Regions from separate parts of the Streptomyces sp. NPDC043854 genome, predicted to be linked through region 2. Evidence: riboswitches for the same ligand, from Rfam matches in the RefSeq annotation. Region 2 holds a riboswitch; the other holds the start of a gene.
The links. Region 2 has a riboswitch for S-adenosylmethionine ahead of thrC (threonine synthase). Riboswitches for the same ligand answer to the same signal wherever they lie in the genome.
Positions count from the first base shown of each region.

Region 1 (4,751 bases), on a different contig from region 2:
CGACCGTGGACCCTCAGGAGCGGACCATGAACGTTGTGACCCCGGCAGGCGGCGACAGCGTGGCGGCCCGGTCCTGGCCGGCCGTACTGGACGCGCTGCTCTCGGGCCGGGACCTGCACGCGGACGACACCGCGTGGGCCATGGACCGGATCATGCGCGGTGAGGCCACCGACGCCCAGATCGCTGGTTTCGCGGTCGCCCTGCGGGCCAAGGGGGAGACCGTCGAGGAGATCAACGGCCTGGTGCGGACCATGTACGCGCACGCCAACCTGATCGAGGTGCCCGGCCGGACCGTGGACATCGTCGGCACCGGCGGCGACGGGGCCAAGACGGTGAACATCTCCACGATGTCCTCCATCGTGGTGGCCGGCACCGGCGCCAAGGTGGTCAAGCACGGCAACCGGGCCGCGTCCTCGGCGAGCGGCGCCTCCGACGTGCTGGAGAAGCTGGGCGTCAACCTGGACCTGACCCCGGCCCGGGTGGCCCGGGTGGCCGAGGAGGCCGGCATCACCTTCTGCTTCGCGGTGAAGTTCCACCCCGCACTGCGGCACGTGGCCCCCGCCCGCCGCGAGCTGGGCATCCGGACCACCTTCAACTTCCTGGGCCCGCTGACCAACCCGGCACGGGTCCGGGCGCAGGCCACCGGCGTCGCCGACGCCCGGATGGCGCCCATCATGGCGGGCGTGCTGGCGGAGCGGGGCTCCTCGGCCCTGGTGTTCCGCGGCGACGACGGCCTGGACGAGCTGACCACGACCGCGACCTCCCGGGTGTGGTGGGTGCGCGACGGGCGGGTGCAGGAGCAGGCCTTCGACCCGCGCGACGTGGGCATCGACCTGGTGGACGTCGAGGAGCTGCGGGGCGCGGACGCCTCGTACAACGCGGACGTCGCCCGGCGGCTGCTGGCCGGCGAGACCGGCCCGGTGCGGGAGGCGGTGCTGCTGAACTCGGCCGCCGCCCTGGTCGCCGTCGACCCGGGCAGCGGCTCCCTGGAGGAGCAGATCCGGGCGGGCATCGAGCGGGCCGCCGAAGCCATCGACTCGGGCGCGGCACGGGCCGCCCTGGAGCGGTGGGTGACCGCCAGCAACACCTGACCTGACAGATCGTTTCCGGCCAAGGCCCCGGTCCGGCATACGGACGGGGGCCTTGTGCGTGCAGGATCTTGTGGCAGGATGACTGACCAGGTCACGAGTGACAGCGTTCTGGCCCCGGCTTGCTGTCCGGCAACCCTCCTTCCGTGGCGGGGTGCCCCGGGTGATGACCAGGCCGCGGGCAGCGAGGTCCGCGGCAAGCGCGGATCCCTCGATACCAGGGGTCCTGGTCCTCGAGGAGCGTTTTCCGTGAGCAAGCGAATGCGATAGGGCGACTCCGCCCCTTCTTCACCCTCGGAACCAGGGCCCCTTCCCCCCCGCGTACCCGGGCAGCCGCGTGCGCCCCGGCCCGAGCTCCGAGGCATTCCCCGTCCCCCGGCCGGCCGCAGCGCCGTACCCGCGGACGGGTGACATCCGAAGCCATTCCGCCCTGCCTGCCGGGAGATACCGCCATGTCCGCATTCCTGAACGCCGCCGTCGCCGACGCCTCCGTCACCGTCTCCACCGCCGCCGCCTGCGGCGCCGATGCCGGGGGTGCCGACTGCGCCGGGCCGCTGCCCGTCCTCGGCCGGGACGTCACCGTCCCGCTCGTCACCGGCGGCGAGGTCACCTACGCGGCCCTCGACTACGCCGCCAGCGCCCCCGCCCTCCAGCGCGTCTGGGACGACGTGGCCGCCTACGCCCCCTACTACGGCAGCGTGCACCGCGGGGCGGGCTACCTCTCGCAGCTCTCCACCGACCTCTTCGAGCAGAGCCGGGCCGCGGTCGCCGCGTTCCTGGACTGCCGTCCGTCCGATCAGGTGGTCTTCACCCGGTCCACCACCGACTCCCTCAACCTGCTCGCCGCGGCCCTGCCCGCCGACTGCCGGGTCTTCGTCTTCGAGACCGAGCACCACGCCTCGCTGCTGCCGTGGGACGGCGCGCAGGTCACGTACCTCGACGCGCCGCGCACCCCCGACGAGGCCGTGGCCACCCTGGAGCGGGCCCTCGCCGACCGCGAGCCCCACGACGCGGCGCTGGTCTGCGTCACCGGCGCCTCCAATGTCACCGGTGAACTGTGGCCGGTGCGGGAGCTCGCCGCCGCCGCGCACGCCCACGGCGCCCGGATCGTCCTCGACGCCGCCCAGCTGGCCCCCCACCATCACGTCTCCGTCCGGGACCTCGACGTGGACTGGGTGGCCTTCTCCGGGCACAAGCTGTACGCGCCCTTCGGCGCGGGCGTACTGGCCGGCCGGGCCGACTGGCTCCAGCAGGCGCAGCCGTACCTGGCCGGCGGCGGGGCCTCGCGGACGGTCGCCCGCCGCGAGGACGGCGGTGTCGACGTCGAGTGGCACACCACGGCCGCCCGCCACGAGGCCGGCTCCCCCAACGTCATCGGCGTCTACGCCATCGCCTCCGCCTGCCGCGCCCTGACCGAGGCGGGCTTCGACCGGCTCGTCGCCCGCGAGCGCGAGCTGATCGCGCAGGTTCGTGCGGGCCTCGCCGACACCCCGCAGGTCCGGATCCTCTCCCTGTTCGGGGACGACGCCCCGCGCGTCGGCGTCATCTCCTTCGTGGTGGAGGGCTGGAACAGCTCCCACTTCGCCGCCGCCCTGTCGGCCGAGTACGGCATCGGGGTCCGCGACGGCCTGTTCTGCGCGCACCCGCTGGTGCGCACCCTGCTCGGCAGCGCCCCGCAGGAGCCCGGCGAGTGCGGGGCCCCGGAGGCGCAGCCGGGGGAGAAGTCGCTGAACGCGATCCGCGTGAGCTTCGGCGCCGGGACCCCGGACGAGCACGTGGAGCGGTTCGTCCGCGCGGTCCGGGAGCTCGTCACCGAGGGCGCGAAGTGGCAGTACCGCACGGAGGAGGGCCGCTGCGTCCCGGCCGTGTGACAGGCTCGGTGACCATGACGCACACGACCTACTGGGACCCGCTGCCGACCGTCCGGGCAGCCGCCGGACACCCGCTGCCGCAGTGGACCCCCGGCTGCGGTCTCGTCGCCGCGGACTGGTCGGCAGCCGTGCCCGGCCGGTGGGAGAAGCGCAGCTGGCGAGACGTCCCCGGGCCGTTCTACGCGGCCGACACCGACACCTGCTGGACCGGCCGGCTGTGCGCGCCCGGTCACGTGATGTACGACGACGAGTACGGGCAGGAGTTCGTCTACCGCCAGCCGCGCACGCAGCAGGAGACCTACGACCTGCTGTGCGCCGCGGAGTGCGACCCTTTCGCCGGATACGGAGCCGACGGGGACGCGTACTGGACCCCTGAGCTGGTCAGGGACTGGTGGCGGGAACGGGGACGGGTCCGCGAGTGGGCCGCGCGCATCGAGCGCACCTGGTCCGTGTCCACGAACGAGTACGAGCGGGAGGCGGCCGGCGGGGCGCGGGCGTACCTCGCCCACATCGACGGGGACCTCGCGGACTACCTGCGCGGCTACCTGTTCTGGCTCGCCGAGCGCCGCCCGGCAGGGCCCGGGGAGGCCCTGCCGCGGCTCTGAGGCCGGGGCGCGGTCCGGGGGCGGCAGCCGGCGGGCTGGGGCTCCAGCGGCGGCAGCGGCGGCAGGGGCGGCTAGGCGTCCAGGCCGATGGCGAAGGCCGCTTCCAGGTCGTGCTGGGAGTAGGTGCGGAACGCCACGTGCGTGTCCGTCGCCTCCACGCCCGGGATCTTGCTGATGCGGCCCGGGATGATGTCCGCCAGGTCGTCGTGGCGGGCCACGCGCACCAGGGCGATGAGGTCGTACGTCCCCGTGACGGAGTAGACCTCGCTGACGTTGTCCAGCGACGCGATGGACTCGGCGATCTCGGGGATGCGGTCCACGCTGGTCTTGATGAGCACGATCGCGGTGATCATGGCTGGCTGTCTCCCTCGGTGGCCGTCGCTGATCGCCTCACTCTAGTCGTACGCCGGTAGCGCGCCCATGCGTGGACGAAGCCGAGGGAGAAGCCCACCAGGTGCGCCAGGTACGCCACCCCGGGTCCGCTGTCCGCCCGGTGCGCCGCCGCCCACTGGAGGGCGAACCAGAACAGCAGCACGAGCCACGCGGGGAACCGCAGCGGCAGGAAGAACAGGAAGGGGAACAGGCTCGTCACCCGGGCGCGCGGGAACAGGTACAGGAACGCGCCCAGCACCGCCGAGATCGCGCCGGAGGCCCCGACGAGCGTCTCCCCGGAGGCGGCGTTGGCCGCCGCGTACGCCGCCAGCGCGAGGTAGCCCGTGCAGACGTAGAAGCAGAGGAAGGCGGCGCGGCCCATCCGCTCCTCCGCCATCGCCCCGAAGACGTGGAGGAAGAGCAGGTTGCCGAGCAGGTGCAGCCAGCTGCCGTGGACGAACAGGGCGGTCAGCGGGGTCAGCAGCGCCCGCACGGACCCCCCGAACAGTTCGTCCGGGACCACGCCCCAGTGCCGGAAGTACGCGGTCCCCGTCTCCAGCAGCCGCTCGCCGGTCCCGTACGACGGGTTCAGGCCCGAGGCGGGGCCGAGCAGGAACACCGCACAGCAGGCGGCGATCAGCGCATGGGTGACCACCGGGCCCCGGGCGGCCTCGCGCACGGCCGGCCACTTTACGATCATGCGATTGAGCATGACCCGACCGGCCCCTTCCCATGCCCCGGCAGGCCGTAGGGTTACGTGCTGCGGACCGCCGATTCCCGCAGACGGCGGCTTTAATTGAAAGAGCTACGAAGGA
Region 1 is NZ_JBWKDK010000024.1:38,310-43,060, reverse strand. Features, by position in the region: gene trpD (anthranilate phosphoribosyltransferase) at 27-1,091, shown strand; SAM riboswitch class IV at 1,181-1,297, shown strand; gene AC068A_RS22055 (aminotransferase class V-fold PLP-dependent enzyme) at 1,541-2,959, shown strand; gene AC068A_RS22050 (ferredoxin) at 2,974-3,564, shown strand; gene AC068A_RS22045 (Lrp/AsnC family transcriptional regulator) at 3,636-3,917, opposite strand; gene AC068A_RS22040 (rhomboid family intramembrane serine protease) at 3,914-4,636, opposite strand.
Region 1: it holds a riboswitch for S-adenosylmethionine, as region 2 does, so the genes downstream of both, AC068A_RS22055 (aminotransferase class V-fold PLP-dependent enzyme) here and thrC (threonine synthase) in region 2, are expected to answer to the same signal.

Region 2 (4,751 bases):
GCCAGATCCCGTACGGCCGCCGTGTACGACCGGTAGACCCCAAGGTCCTGCCGCGACGGGTACGCGGAGGCCAGGTGGACCACCCGCCCGCGCCACTGCGGGTGCGCGGCCAGTAGCTCCCGGTAGGCGAGCAGCCCGCGCACGATGTTCTTCGACAGTTCCGTCCGGTCCACCCGGACGATCGTCTTGCAGTCCCCGACCTCGGCCCGCAGCGCCGCCAGCCGGTCGTCGACCTCCGGCCGGTGCGCGAGTCGGCGCAGCTCGTCGCCGTCCACGCCCAGCGGGTAGACGGCGACGTCGGTGCGCCGGTGCCGCACCGGGCCGAGCATGGCCTTGCGGACGTACCGCTCGCCGCCCGCCCCCGCGGGGAGGAGCGGCTCGGCCGTGCCCCGCTCGTCGTCGAGGCGGGCGCAGTCGAGGAAGGCGTGCGCCCAGGCCCAGGTGTGGAAGCCCAGCAGGTCCGCCCCGAGCATGCCCCACAGCAGCTCCCGCCGGATGTCGTCGGGCAGCATGGTCAGGAACTCCCAGGACGCCCACGGCGTGTGCGTGAAGTGCGCGATCCGCAGGTCGGGCCGCAGCTCGCGCAGCAGCCCCGGCACCAGTGCCAGGTGGTAGTCCTGCACGAGCACGCAGGCGTCGTGCGCCGCCGCCCCGGCCAGGGCCTCGGCGAAGGCCCGGTTGTAGGCGGTGTACGACGCCCACTGGCGCCGGAAGGCCGCGTCGAAGACGGGGGTGCGCGGGATGTCGTACAGGTGGTGGTGGGTGAACCAGAGGACCGAGTTCGCGATGCCGTTGTAGGCCGCGTCGTACACGGCCGGGTCGATGTCCAGCATCCGCACGCCCGGCTCGGCGACGCCCCGGCGGACGGCCTCGCGGTCCGCGTCCGACAGGGCGGCGCAGATCCACAGCGCGTCCGGCTGCTCGGCGAGCGCGACCGACAGGCCGGAGACGAGGCCGCCCCCGCCGCGCCGGGCGCCGAGGGTGCCGTCGGCGTCGAGGGCGTAGGAGAGCGGACCGCGGTTGGCTGCGACGAGAACGTGGGAAGCCATGCGGCGAACCTAGCCCGGTCCGCCCCGGCTCAAACGTCCGTTCTCACCCCCGGTGTGTGCCTGAGGCGCGCCTGACACCGTCTTGACGCCCGCCGTTCTGCGATGCGGCCGTGCGACGCGGCCGTGCGATGCGGTCATGCGACGCGCCGGACGGCGTACTCCTCGATCTCCGCCATCGGCGGCCGCTCGTCGGTGTCCACCGCGTGGGTGCGCGGCTCGAACCCGTCCGGCCCGCGCTCGAACTGCGTCAGCACCGGCCGCACCTGGGGGTACCCCCAGCGGTAGCTGGGGGAGTGCCCGCGCGAGAGCCGCAGCTGCGCCGTCCGGTAGATCGCCGCGGCCATCCGGCCGAGCGCCTGCCCGTCCTGGTGGCGGTGCAGCCGTACGCCGACGTCCACCTGGGCGAGGGCGTCCAGCCCGACCGTGTGCAGCGCGTCCACCAGAAGGCCCAGCTCGACGCCGTAGCCGACGGGGAAGGGCAGCCGCTCCAGCAGCGAGCGGCGGGCGGCGTACTCCCCGCCCAGCGGCTGGACGAAGCCGGCCAGCTGCGGCCAGTGCAGGTTGAGCAGGGGCCGGGCGACGAGCTCGGTGACCCGGCCGCCCTGCCCGGGGGCGTCGCCGAGCGGGCGGTCGTACATCGCCTTGACGAACTGCACATCCGGCTCGGTCAGCAGCGGGCCGACGACCCCGGTGACGAAGGCGGCCGAGAAGTCCCGCAGGTCCGCGTCGATGAAGCAGACGATGTCGCCGGTGGTGGCCAGCAGCGAGCGCCACAGCACCTCGCCCTTGCCGCGCACGGCCGGGATGCGGGGCAGGATCGCGTCGCGGTGGACCACGCGGGCGCCGGCCTTCGCGGCGACCTCGGCGGTCCGGTCGGTGGAGCCGGAGTCGACGACGACCAGTTCGTCGACGAGCGGGAAGGCCGGCCCGTCGACGAGATCGCGCCGGATCACCTCGACGATCGCGCCGACCGTCGCCTCCTCGTCGAGCGCCGGCAGGACGACGCTGACCGTGGTGCCCGACGCCCGTTTCGCGGCGAGGAGCTGGTCGAGCGGTCGGTCGGCAACGGACCAGGAGCGGTCCGCGAGCCAGCGCTCCACCTCTTCCAGCACGTTCGGCACTCCCTGTTTCCTCGGCTGCTTGCCCGGCTGTTCCGGCCGAAAAGCGATCCATCTCGCGCATCGGACAGCTGTCTCAACGGCCCGAGCCTTCGGTTACAGTCTTGAACAACGCGAAGGACCGCCGCATGCCGGGGGTCCCGCGGACAAACGCGTCGGCGCGCCACGAGCGCGCGGAACCGGCGCCATACCGCTCATCCAGAGGGGCAGAGGGACACGGCCCGTTGAAGCCCCGGCAACCCTCCAGTCGGTTTCCCGCGACTGCGTGCAGCAGCAGCGAGGTCCCCGGCTAGGGAAGGTGCCAATTCCGTCTCGTGGCGAAATGCGCCATGAGGAAGATGAGGAGAAAGGGCCTCGCCATCATGGCTGCACAGACCGTTGCCCCCGCCGCCCCCGCTGCCGCCGTACCCTCCGCCGCTGCGCCCGCCGTGGACCTCGGCCCCGCCTCGGCCCTGTCGTGTCGGGAGTGCGGTACCCGGTTCGAGCTCGGCCCCGTCTTCGCCTGCGTCGAGTGCTTCGGCCCGCTGGAGGTCGCGTACGAGTTCCCGGCCGGCACCGGGTCGGCGGAAGACGCCGAGGCCCTGCGCGCCGCGATCGAGGCCGGTCCGAACAACATCTGGCGGTACGCCCCGCTGCTGCCCGTCCCCGCCGACGTGGCCGGCAAGCCCAGTCTGAACCCGGGCTTCACCAAGCTCGTCGACGCCGAGAACCTGGCCAAGGAGCTCGGCGTCACCGGCAAGCTGTACGTCAAGGACGACTCCGGCAACCCGACGCACTCCTTCAAGGACCGCGTCGTCGCGATCGCCGTCGAGGCCGCCCGGGCCTTCGGCTTCACCACGCTCTCCTGCTCCTCCACCGGCAACCTGGCCGGCGCCGTGGGCGCCGCGGCCGCCCGGGCCGGCTTCCGCTCCTGCGTGTTCATCCCGCACGACCTGGAGCAGGGCAAGGTCGTCATGGCCGGCGTGTACGGCGGCGACCTGGTCGGCATCGAGGGCAACTACGACGACGTGAACCGGTTCTGCTCGGAGCTCATCGGCGACCCGCTGGGCGAGGGCTGGGGCTTCGTCAACGTGAACCTGCGCCCGTACTACGGCGAGGGCTCCAAGACGCTCGCGTACGAGATCTGCGAGCAGCTCGGCTGGCAGCTGCCCGACCAGATCGTCGTCCCGATCGCCTCCGGCTCCCAGCTGACGAAGATCGACAAGGGCCTGCAGGAGCTGATCAGGCTCGGCCTGGTCGAGGAAAAGCCGTACCGGATCTTCGGTGCGCAGGCCGAGGGCTGCTCCCCGGTGTCGACCGCCTTCAAGGCCGGCCACGACGTGGTCCGCCCGCAGAAGCCGAACACGATCGCCAAGTCGCTCGCCATCGGCAACCCGGCCGACGGCCCGTACGTCCTGGACATCGCGCGCCGCACCGGCGGCTACGTCGAGGACGTGACGGACGAGCAGGTCGTCGAGGCCATCAAGATCCTGGCCCGGACCGAGGGCATCTTCGCCGAGACCGCGGGCGGCGTGACCGTCGGCGTGACGAAGAAGCTCATCGAGGACGGCCGGCTCGACCCCGCGCTGACCACCGTCGTCCTCAACACGGGTGACGGCCTGAAGACCCTGGAGGCGGTGGCCGCGGACAGCGGGCAGACCGCCACCATCCGCCCCAGCCTGGACGCGTTCCGCGCCGCCGGCCTGGCCTGACCATCCCCCCGCTCTACCGGAAAGGCAGTAGCGCCATGAGCGTCAACGTCCGCATCCCCACCATCCTGCGCACCTACACCGGCGGCCGGGCCGAGGTCCGGGCCGAGGGTGCGACCCTCGCCGAGGTGATCGAGTCGCTGGAGGAGAACCACCCCGGCATCGCCGCGCGCGTCCTGGACGACCAGGGCAGGCTGCGCCGCTTCGTGAACGTGTACGTCAACGACGACGACGTGCGCTTCGAGGGCGGCCTGCAGGCGGCGACCCCGGACGGTGCGGGCGTCTCGATCATCCCGGCCGTCGCCGGCGGCTGCTGATCCGTCGTACAGGGATTACCCCCTCCGGCATTAAGCGGAGGGGGTAATTCTGCTTGGTTGGGCGCGGTAGAGTTGGGGAAGCCCCCTCCGCTGTTCTTGCCCGCCGCATATGAGCGGGCCGCGTGAGGGGTGACATTGAGTCAATGTGCGCGTGCGGTATGGGGCTTTGGCGCGATATGCCGGGTCCGAGTTGCCCGGGAATGTAATAAATTTTCGGCCTATTTGGCACTTTCGGCGTGACCGGAATTCTCGTCGGATTGACCTGTTGCAGACAGCACCGGTGCAGATACATTCAGCCGCGGTCGAGGCGTTCCGGCGCAAGTTCTGACCCGGGACCGCGAAGTGCGGTCCTGCGCAAGGGCCAGTAATAGGGGAGTTAGGCATGGCTCAGGGCACCGTCAAGTGGTTCAACGCGGAGAAGGGCTACGGCTTCATCGCGGTCGACGGTGGTGCGGATGTGTTCGTCCACTACAGCGCCATCCAGATGGACGGGTACCGCACCCTTGAAGAGGGTCAGCGGGTCGAGTTCGAGATTTCGCAGGGCCAGAAGGGCCCGCAGGCGGACATGGTCAAGCTCGC
Region 2 is NZ_JBWKDK010000009.1:101,516-106,266, forward strand. Features, by position in the region: gene AC068A_RS11540 (alpha,alpha-trehalose-phosphate synthase (UDP-forming)) at 1-1,049, opposite strand, end outside; gene AC068A_RS11545 (glucosyl-3-phosphoglycerate synthase) at 1,184-2,161, opposite strand; SAM riboswitch class I at 2,359-2,512, shown strand; gene thrC (threonine synthase) at 2,530-3,858, shown strand; gene AC068A_RS11555 (MoaD/ThiS family protein) at 3,894-4,172, shown strand; gene AC068A_RS11560 (cold-shock protein) at 4,555-4,751, shown strand, end outside.